2 regions of the [Pantoea] beijingensis genome follow, and region 1 is predicted to be linked to the other one. Evidence: predicted binding sites of a transcription regulator. Region 1 holds the regulator's gene; the other holds the start of a gene.
The links. Region 1 encodes LexA, which represses DNA repair genes until DNA is damaged. Its sites were predicted from a motif close to TNCTGTATGTACATACAGNA; they were not measured.
Positions count from the first base shown of each region.

Region 1 (5,428 bases):
GGTTGTCACCATTTCGGTATAAAGCAACGCCTGTTGTGTCAGCTGACGATGAAAATAACGGCAGTGGCGATCTGTCCAGTCAAGCATGGGAGCGATGGAAAAGCGGTTTGCAGGGGGATTATGGGTCATGAAGAAAGATAACTCTGTGGAGGTTAATAAATGACGATTATGTGTGCAAGGATATCACAGAATTAGCCAAGGTGCGGATCGCACGCCTCAGTACCCTGCAGAAATTAAGTCGCATCTGAGTGATTGGGCCGATGTAGGGTATTACCAACGAGCGAACAGGATCACGGCGAGTTGACTGTATGAGCGCATCCTGTAGCATTCGGTGTTTTTTTGCGTACGTGATAAGATAACATCTCATTTCGGCGCGGAGATCTTTTATGAGTCCTATTCTTCCTGAACAGATCCTGTCACAGGCTGAGAAACTCTGTCAGCAACGTAATGTGCGTCTGACACCACAGCGCCTGGAAGTCCTACGATTAATGAGCGAACAAAATGGAGCTATCAGCGCTTATGACCTCCTCGATTTGCTGCGCGTTTCAGAACCTCAAGCCAAGCCACCTACCGTCTATCGCGCACTTGATTTCCTTCTGGAACAAGGATTTATTCACCGCGTTGAATCGAATAATAGCTATGTAGTTTGTCACCATGTCGAGGAACCCCGGCATACTTCAGCCATGTTAATATGCGACCGATGTGGTTCAGTTGATGAAAGGCATGCTCAGGGCGTTGAAGATATCTTACAAATACTGTCACATCAGTCCGGTTTTAACCTGAGACACAGTATTATCGAAGCTCACGGGCTATGTGCCGGCTGCGTTGAAGTTGAGTCTTGCGCTCAGCAAGATAATTGTCAGCACGATCATAGTTTAGTGAGCAAAAAACGCGGTCGCTAGCCACTATCGGCATCGGCGTCGATCCCACATTGTGGGGGGGAGCGTAGGGGTACATTTAGCGAATAAAGCGTAAGTAAGGGAGAAATGACTCTTCGCCAGAGAAGTAGAAGAAATATTAAACGGCACCTCCGTGTGCCTGGGTAGGAGCATCGTCCTGAAAGGCTTAAACAGCGCTATATACAGCCACGACGTAACGTCCTGAGGCTTACGCTGTTCTCTATAGAGCCAATGACGCCGAGACGGATAAAAAACGCTGCCGCGTCAAATACAACAGGCATATGCGTCTACCAGCGATAGTCTTTATTGGTTGTTTCCCAATCGTTGACCTCTTTCTCCGCTTCATCCTTCGCATATCCGTATCGTTCCTGAATTTTTCCGACAAGTTGATCGCGTTTACCTTCGATAACGGTCATATCATCATCGGTCAACTTGCCCCATTTCTCTTTCACTTTACCTTTAAACTGTTTCCAGTTACCGCCGGCTTCGTCTCTATTCATGTTCAATTCCTCTACCTTAGGTGATAACAGCTTCTGGTGTTACATATCAGAGAACGCTTTTCCGTTGGAGGAAAACGCTGTCTACTTGCTGATTACAGTTTTAATTGTAGTTCATATTATTGCAATGAGACGAAAAGGCAGATAAAAATCCCAAAATAGAAACTAAAAATAAGCACAACATCCTGAATGCATTAGCAATATTCGAACCCATCATCAACGGATGGAAAACAGCATTACGTCTATCAGCTGGGGAACCAACTCCCTTTTTTCCAATGCTGGTGCCAGATCCACCAAAGTGTTATCCCCCGAAGCATCAAAAACACCATCACCGCCAGCCACAACCCATGATTCCCAAGCCACGGCAATGTCAGCAGCGTCAGGCCATAACCCAATGCCGCAACCGCCATGCCATTACGCATATCACTACCACGCGTCGCGCCGATAAACATGCCATCCAGTAGATAGCACCAGACACCAATCAACGGTAAAACCACCTGCCAAATCAGATAGTGCCCAGCCAGCTCGCGCAACGACGGCAATGATGTCAGCATCGAAACGATCCACTCCCCGATCAGGGCGTAGACCAGTGAAAAAAAGAGGGCAACTAATCCCGCTTGCCGACAAGAGGCATGCCATACTTTGAGCAACTTACTGCCATCACGGGCACCATATGCTTCCCCTGAATAGGCCTCCACCGCATAGGCAAATCCGTCGAGAGCATAGGCGGTAAAGGTGAGGAACATCAATAAGACCGCATTCACCGCAACGGTATCGCTCCCCAAACGTGCACCCAAAATAGTCAGTGAAGCAAAACAGAGTTGTAACAGCAAAGATCGCAACATGATGTCGCGATTCAGGCGCAGCAGGCGAGAAAAATCGCCACGCCAGCTGCGGCACAGTAGCGACAGTGAAATACCTCGCAGTTTGAGCACGCGCCAAATCATCAATAACCCGACCACTAAAGCGGCATACTCGGCGATAGCCGTTGCAGCAGCAGCGCCTGCCACCCCCCACTTCAGCCCGATTACAAACCACAAATCGAGAAGAATATTGACCAGATTGCCGACCACCAACAATACCACCGGCGCACGCGCATACTGCACCCCCAGCAACCAACCCAGTATCACAAGATTCGCCAGCGTTGCCGGTGCGCTTAGCCACCTTATCGACATAAACTGATGAGCCTGGTAGAGCACTTCACCGTTACCACCCACGATACGGATCGCCAGATGACTTAAGGGCTCTTTACACAGGACAAAAAATGCCCCGGCAACCAGTGCGATGAATAAAGGTTGCATCAGCGCACGTGCCAGCGCGGGTTTATTGCCCACACCAAATGCCTGCGCGGTTAATCCTGTCGTGCTCATTCGCAGGAATAACAGCAGCATAAACAGAAAGCTGGTGGCGGTCGTACCAATAGCCACACCGCCAAGATACGCGGGGCTATCAAGATGACCAATAACGGCGGTATCAACCAGGCCCAATAATGGCACAGAGATATTTGACAGGATCATCGGTAGTGCAAGACGCCACAGATTTTTATCAGCTACGGAAAAGAGTCGCATAAGCATTCAGAACGCGAAATGCCCTTTTATTGGAGGATGCGTGAACGGATGCAACGGATACAAAAACATCCACTCAAACGCACGCCGATACCATCAGCGTGCAAGCTGCACTACTTTTATAACCAGTTACCGTTACGAATTACCCCAACAGCCAAACCTTCAATGGTCAGAGATTGCTGACGCAAGTCGACAACAATTGGTTGAAACTCACTATTCTCTGGCAAAAGCTGAACCGTATTTCCTTGTTTTTTCAATCGCTTAACGGTAACTTCATCATCAATACGCGCAACCACAATCTGTCCGTTATGCACGTCCTGCGTTTTATGCACCGCAAGTAAATCGCCGTCCATGATACCAATATCTTTCATGGACATACCGCTAACACGCAGCAGAAAATCAGCATGCGGTTTAAATAAACCAGCATCCACCTGGAAGTGGCATTCAATATGCTCCTGCGCCAAAAGCGGTTCGCCCGCGGCCACCCGACCAATGAGTGGCAGACCCGTTTCGTCTTCCATCATCAAACGAATACCGCGTGAAGCACCGGAAACAATTTCAATTACGCCTTTGCGTGCCAGCGCCTTCAGGTGTTCTTCCGCAGCATTAGGGGAACGGAAACCCAGTTGCGCAGCAATTTCCGCACGCGTAGGCGGCATACCAGTCTGATTAATGTGATCACGAATCAGATCGTAAACCTGTTGCTGCCTTGCTGTTAGTGCTTTCATTCCGCCCCCTGGTTGTTTATACAGTCGCTGTGAGTATATACAGGTATTTGTGGCTTGAAAACCTAAATGAGTCAAAAAAACAGCGATTTGTGGAATTTTGAGCAGGCTATCGTAAAAGTGGCCACAGCAACATTATCCAGACGAAGAGGGCAAGCAGAATGCTTAACAGGACCGCAGCAGAGCCCATATCCTTTGCCCGGCCGGAGAGAGGATGGAAATCACTACCAACGCGGTCAACAATCGCCTCAATGGCACTATTCAGAATCTCCACGATCACAACCAGCAGCACGGAACCAATTAATAACACGCGAGTTACGGCATCAACCTCGAGCCAGCAAGCAATCACAATCGCGATTAGCGCCGCTATCGACTCCTGTCGAAACGCGGCTTCATGCTGCCATGCTGCGCGCAATCCTTGCCAGGAATAACCCGCTGCTTTGATGATACGAGTCAAACCCGTTACGTTATTTGCCATATTAATTGAACCCTTTGAGATGTTTAACGTCAATTTGGGGATGATGCGCAAATTGCAATGCCACAGATCTTGGTGGCACTTTCTGGTATGCTTGCCGCGCTTTGCTAACAAGAGGCTTCATGTTATCTATGTCAGGTTGGCGTAATTTCTATTATAAGTTACTGAATTTACCGCTCTCATTTTTGGTGAAGAGCAAGGCTATTCCGGCCGATCCGGTAGCTGAACTGGGGCTCGATACCTCGCACCCTATTATGTATGTGTTGCCTTATGATTCAAAGGCCGATCTCCTTGCACTGCGAGCGCAGTGCCGTATCCATAATCTGCCCGATCCACTGGAACCGCTGGAGATAGATGGGACGGAATTGCCGCGTCATGTCTTTATTCATGAAGGCCCACGCGTGTTCCCCTACTTTGTACCTAATCTGGAATCGGTAAAGCTTTTCCATGAGTATCTGGATCTGCATCGAAGCAATCCCGATCTTGACGTACAGATGGTGCCGGTTTCAGTGATGTTTGGCCGTGCGCCTGGCCGCGAAGTACAGGGCGAACAAACACCGCACTTGCGCGTATTAAATGGCGTGCAAAAATTCTTTGCCGTGCTGTGGCTTGGGCGAGACAGTTTCGTTCGCTTCTCTCCAATGGTTTCCTTGCGCTATATGGCAACGGAACATGGTACCGACAAGACGATCGCGCAAAAGCTGGCACGCGTCGCGCGGATGCACTTTGCCCGGCAGCGTCTGGCGGCCGTAGGTCCGCGTTTGCCGGTGCGCGAGGAGTTATTTAAGCGCTTGCTAAAATCGAAAGCTATTGCTAAAGCGGTAGAGGATGAAGCACGCAGTAAAAAAATACCCCACGAAAAGGCGCAACAAAATGCTATTGAGCTGATGGAAGAGATCGCAGCTGATTTCTCCCATGAAACAGTTCGACTGACCGCTCGTGTTATGGATTGGACATGGAGCAAACTGTATCAGGGCATTAATGTTAATGGTGGCGAGCGGGTACGCCAACTGGCGCAGGATGGACATGAAATCGTCTATGTGCCCTGCCACCGCAGCCACATGGATTACCTGTTGCTCTCCTATGTGCTTTATCATCAGGGGCTGGTTCCCCCTCATATCGCTGCCGGTATTAATCTGAATTTCTGGCCAGCCGGACCGATTTTCCGGCGTTTAGGTGCCTTTTTTATCCGCCGTACTTTTAAAGGTAACAAGCTCTACTCCACGGTATTTCGTGAATACCTTGGCGAGCTATTTGCCCGTGGTTA
Region 1 is NZ_CP071409.1:3,729,873-3,735,300, forward strand. It holds gene dusA (tRNA dihydrouridine(20/20a) synthase DusA) at 1-129, opposite strand, end outside; gene zur (zinc uptake transcriptional repressor Zur) at 387-902, shown strand; gene J1C60_RS16895 (CsbD family protein) at 1,187-1,399, opposite strand; gene dinF (MATE family efflux transporter DinF) at 1,642-2,964, opposite strand; gene lexA (transcriptional repressor LexA) at 3,081-3,689, opposite strand; gene J1C60_RS16910 (diacylglycerol kinase) at 3,796-4,164, opposite strand; gene plsB (glycerol-3-phosphate 1-O-acyltransferase PlsB) at 4,293-5,428, shown strand, end outside.

Region 2 (5,428 bases), 110 kb from region 1:
GCTTCGTGTTTACTCAGAACGGTTGGGTACAAAGCTATGGTTCCCGTTGCGTGAAACCGCCGGTTATTATTGGCGATGTCAGTCGTCCTGAAGCGATTACCGTTGAATGGGCCAAATATGCGCAGTCTCTGACCGATAAGCCTGTCAAAGGGATGCTGACGGGGCCGGTGACCATTCTCTGCTGGTCTTTCCCGCGCGAAGATGTGTCACGTGAAACCATTGCTAAACAGATTGCGCTGGCGCTGCGTGACGAAGTTGAAGACCTGGAGAAAGCGGGCATTGGTATCATCCAGATTGATGAGCCTGCGCTGCGCGAAGGTTTGCCATTGCGTCAGTCTGACTGGGCGGCCTATCTGAAATGGGGCGTGGATGCGTTCCGCCTGAATGCGGCTGTTGCACGGGATGATACGCAGATTCACACCCACATGTGTTATTGCGAGTTTAACGACATCATGGATTCTATCGCCGCGCTGGACGCTGACGTGATCACCATCGAAACATCGCGTTCTGATATGGACCTGCTCGAGGCGTTTGAGGATTTCGAGTATCCCAATGAAATTGGGCCGGGCGTGTATGACATTCATTCACCCAACGTGCCTGGCGTGGAGTGGATTCAGGATCTGCTGCTGAAAGCGGCGAAACGTATTCCGGTTGAGCGCTTGTGGGTTAACCCGGACTGTGGTTTGAAAACGCGTGGGTGGACTGAAACGCGTCAGGCGCTGGCCAACATGGTAAAAGCGGCACAGAACCTGCGTGAAACTAAAGTCTGATACTAGGGGGCGCCGGCGCCCCCTTGTTTACTCAGGCTGCAGGTTTTACGCCGTTTTGTTTGAACCAGGCGAGCATCCGCGACCAGCCATCTTTCGCTGATTCTTCATGATAATCGGGACGATAATCTGCGTTAAATGCATGTCCGGCTTCCGGATAGACAATGATTTCTGATTTAGCGTTAGCCGCTCGTAACGCCTGGCGCATTAATTCAACGCTTTCCTGTGGGATACCAGTATCCAATCCACCGTACAAACCCAACACCGGTGCGTTAAGGTCCATTGTCACATCAACCGGATGTTTTGGCTGTTTCATGGTTTTTTCACCCACAAGCCTGCCATACCATGCAACAGCTGCTTTTAACTGTGGATTATGAGCGGCATACAGCCAACAGATACGTCCTCCCCAGCAAAAGCCGGTGATAGCGGTATTACGCATATCGCCTCCGTTCCGCGAGGCCCAATTAGCCACGTGGTCAAGATCGGCTAATACCTGTGCATCAGGCACCTTGCTGACCAGCTCTTTCAGCAATGTTGAGAGATCGCTGTAATCATTAGGGTCGCCCTGACGGAAATAGAGTTCAGGGGCAATAGCCAGATACCCTTCCATCGCAAGGCGGCGGCAAATATCGCGGATATGTTCGTGGACGCCAAAGACCTCCTGAACCACTAAAACTACCGGTAGCGGCTCTGATGCATCTTTGGGTTTGGCATAAAAAGCGGGCATGTTTTCGCCCTGTGTGGGAATGGAAGTTTCTTTAGTCGTGATCGACTCACTTTCAGTCAGAATCGTGGTCGATGCGGTGGGGGCTACCGCAGGAGCGAACCCATTATTGTCTTGTTTATGAGCGGTGTTTTTTTCAGTGTTCATTGTTCTCTCCATGCAAGCATTAGCGCAATCAGGTAACTATAGTCAGAATTACACATTGATTATGTGTTGCGTACCCTTTTTAACATCTATCTCTTTAACACTCGGGCAGGAAAAAGCGCAGGGTTGGTTGTAGCAAATTATGATTACAGAGTGATTTAATGTGATTTAAACCACATATTTTTCCTTATGAAATGTAACTTCCATTTTAATGAGTGAGAAAAATCACATAAATTTATTGAGTGCTGCCTTACAGTAGCGCATTGCATTATCAATCCTATTTTAAACAGGAGTCTGTTATGGCCCAATCTGACGTTTTTCACCTTGGTATTACAAAAGCTGATTTACAGGGAGCGACACTGGCGATTGTGCCTGGCGATCCTGAGCGCGTGAAAAAAATTGCGGCTCTGATGGAGAATCCTGTTCATCTTGCGTCTCATCGCGAGTTCACTACCTGGCGCGCGGAACTGGACGGTAAACCTGTTGTGGTTTGTTCAACCGGCATTGGTGGCCCTTCGACGTCAATCGCGGTTGAAGAGTTGGCGCAGTTAGGCGTCAGAACGTTTCTGCGTGTGGGAACTACCGGTGCGATCCAGCCGCATATTAATGTGGGTGATGTGCTGGTGACGACGGGATCGGTTCGTCTTGACGGTGCAAGTCTGCATTTTGCTCCACTGGAGTTTCCGGCTGTGGCCGATTTTAGTTGTACGACGGCGCTGGTCGATGCTGCGAAAGCCACTGGTGCGAAAACCCATATTGGGATTACCGCTTCATCCGATACGTTTTATCCCGGTCAGGAACGCTACGACACATTCTCCGGGCGCGTGGTGAGCCGCTTCCAGGGATCGATGAAAGAGTGGCAGCAAATGGGGGTACTGAACTATGAGATGGAGTCTGCAACGTTATTAACGATGTGCGCCAGCCAGGGCTTGCGTGCTGGTATGGTGGCTGGTGTCATTGTTAACCGGACTCAAAAAGAGATCCCGGATGCTCAGACAATGCAACAGACGGAAAGCGACGCGGTGAAAATCGTGGTTGAAGCGGCTCGCCGCCTGCTGTAGCCCTTTCAGGACGGGGGCGTTTCGGCGGCCTGCTCTCTCCCTTGTGCCACGGCCGTGGCCCTCAAAATGATCACTCTTCTGTGGCCGCTTATGCGGTCATTTTTACCGTTATCATCTGGTCAGGATAAAACAGACTGGACATCCATACAGCCTCCCTTTAACGTGGCGTTGAATAGACGCGTAGCGCGATAGAAACGCGCGATGTAACAGGAGGATAAGTGGATACCAGTTTATTTTACGGTATTGGCGGCTTAGTGATTGGGCTGTTGCTGGGCTGGTTAATTGTCAGTATGCGTGCGCAGCAGCGTAGTGCGCAGCATGATACGCAGCAGCGTCTGCTGGAACATGATTTGCACCAGACACAGCAGGAGCTAGCCTCGCGTCAACTGTCACTGGAAAAGCATCAGCAACACCTGCGCCAGCATGAGATTGAGCTGCGAAATCTTCACGGGCAGTTTACCGCCGCGCAGGAGAAGCTAGAGCAGTTGGGCTACTGGCGCAATGAGTGTGAACTGCTGCAGCAGGAGCTCCGTGCGCTGCGTGAAATTAACAGCGCGCAGGAAGCTGAATTGCGTGAAGTGACTATCCGGCTGGAAGAGACAAGAATGGCGGCTGAAGAAAAGCAGCGTTTGCTGACAAACAGTGAACAGCGGCTGACCGCACAGTTTGAAAACCTGGCGAATCGCATTTTTGAAAGCAGTGGTCGGCGGGTTGATGAACAAAATCGTCAAAGCCTGCAGGGTTTAATAACGCCGCTGCGTGAACAACTGGAAGGATTTCGTCGCCAGGTTCAGGACAGTTTCGGTCAGGAAGCGCGTGAGCGACATACGCTTTCCCATGAAATTCGTAATCTGCAACAGCTGAATGCGCAAATGGCACAGGAAGCGATCAATCTGACCAAAGCGTTAAAGGGCGATAATAAAACCCAGGGGAATTGGGGAGAGGTGGTGCTGAGTCGAGTACTTGAAGCATCGGGCTTACGTGAAGGCCATGAATATCAGACCCAAGTTAATGTCCAGATCGATCAGCATAGCCGTATGCAGCCGGATGTTATTGTGCGCTTGCCACAGGGTAAAGATGTGGTGATTGATGCCAAAATGACGTTGGTTGCCTATGAGCGTTACTTCAATGGGGAAGACGATATTGCGCGGGAGCAGGCAATTAACGAGCATATTGCGGCAATTCGAGCGCATCTTCGGGGGTTAAGCCGAAAAGATTATCAACAATTACCGGGTTTACGCTCACTGGATTATGTGTTGATGTTTATTCCCGTAGAACCTGCATTTTTACTGGCGATTGATCGACAGCCAGAGTTGATTAGCGAAGCGCTAAAACTGAACATTATGTTGGTGAGCCCGACAACGCTGCTGGTGGCGTTACGTACCATAAATAATCTCTGGCGCTATGAGCATCAAAGTCGTAATGCACAGCGTATTGCCGATCGTGCCGCTAAGCTCTACGACAAGATGCGACTTTTTGTTGATGATATGACAGGCTTAGGACTGAGCCTGGATAAAGCTCAGGATCATTACCGCCTTGCAATGAAAAAGTTGGCGGAAGGGCGTGGTAACCTCATTGCCCAGAGTGAAAGTTTTCGCCATCTCGGCGTCGAGATAAAACGGCCCATTAATCCGCGTCTGGCTGAGCAGGCGCTGCCGGAAACGTCGGAGATCCATGAAGACGCATCAGACAGTAACGTGTTATCGGATGATGATTACTCGAAATGATTCATATCACAGCCCGTAATCTGCAGCCTGAAGTCTGATGGGATATTGAGATGCATCAACGAATAAACGTGGGCTAGCGTGCCTGATAATCGCGACTCTGATACACTTCGGGGATATTTGATTGTGGAGCAGGCAAAACAAATGGCAGATGAACCGCAGGAAACCACACACTTTGGTTTTCGCACCGTAGCGAAAAGCGAAAAGGCGGATATGGTGGCAGACGTTTTCCATTCCGTCGCGGCAAAATATGACCTGATGAACGATCTGATGTCGTTTGGTATCCATCGTATCTGGAAGCGTTTTACCATCGATTCTAGCGGCGTGCGCCGCGGTCAGCGTGTGCTCGATCTGGCGGGTGGAACCGGTGACCTCACCGCGAAATTCTCCCGTATCGTGGGTGAGACCGGGCAAGTGGTGCTGGCTGATATCAACAGTTCGATGCTGAAAATGGGGCGTGAAAAGCTGCGCAATAGCGGCATTGTTGGCAACGTTAGCTACGTGCAGGCTAATGCAGAGGCGCTACCTTTCCCTGATAATTATTTTGACTGCATCACCATTTCTTTTGGTTTGCGTAACGTAACCGAGAAGGAAAAGGCGTTGGCATCCATGTTTCGCGTGCTGAAACCTGGCGGCCGTTTGTTAGTGCTGGAGTTCTCCAAACCGGTTCTTGAGCCGATCAGTAAAGCCTACGATGCCTATTCTTTCCATATCTTGCCGCGCATTGGTGAACTGGTGGCAAAAGATGCAGAAAGCTACCGTTATTTGGCTGAATCCATCCGCATGCATCCCGATCAGGAAACGCTGAAGGCGATGATGATGGACGTGGGTTTTGAAAATGCGACTTACCACAATATGACGGGCGGCATCGTTGCGCTGCATCGTGGATTCAAGTTTTAACCGGGAAAGCGAATGACTTTAACGCCGCTGTTAACCGCAGGTCTGGAGACCGCGCTTAACCAAATTTTGTATCGCGATCGTAGCCTGAAAGCGGCGCGTCAACGCCTT
Region 2 is NZ_CP071409.1:3,842,043-3,847,470, reverse strand. It holds gene metE (5-methyltetrahydropteroyltriglutamate--homocysteine S-methyltransferase) at 1-770, shown strand, start outside; gene J1C60_RS17390 (dienelactone hydrolase family protein) at 802-1,638, opposite strand; gene udp (uridine phosphorylase) at 1,935-2,696, shown strand; gene rmuC (DNA recombination protein RmuC) at 2,915-4,423, shown strand; gene ubiE (bifunctional demethylmenaquinone methyltransferase/2-methoxy-6-polyprenyl-1,4-benzoquinol methylase UbiE) at 4,565-5,320, shown strand; gene ubiJ (ubiquinone biosynthesis protein UbiJ) at 5,333-5,428, shown strand, end outside.
Region 2: the regulator LexA is predicted to act here: its motif matches at 2,829-2,848, upstream of rmuC (DNA recombination protein RmuC).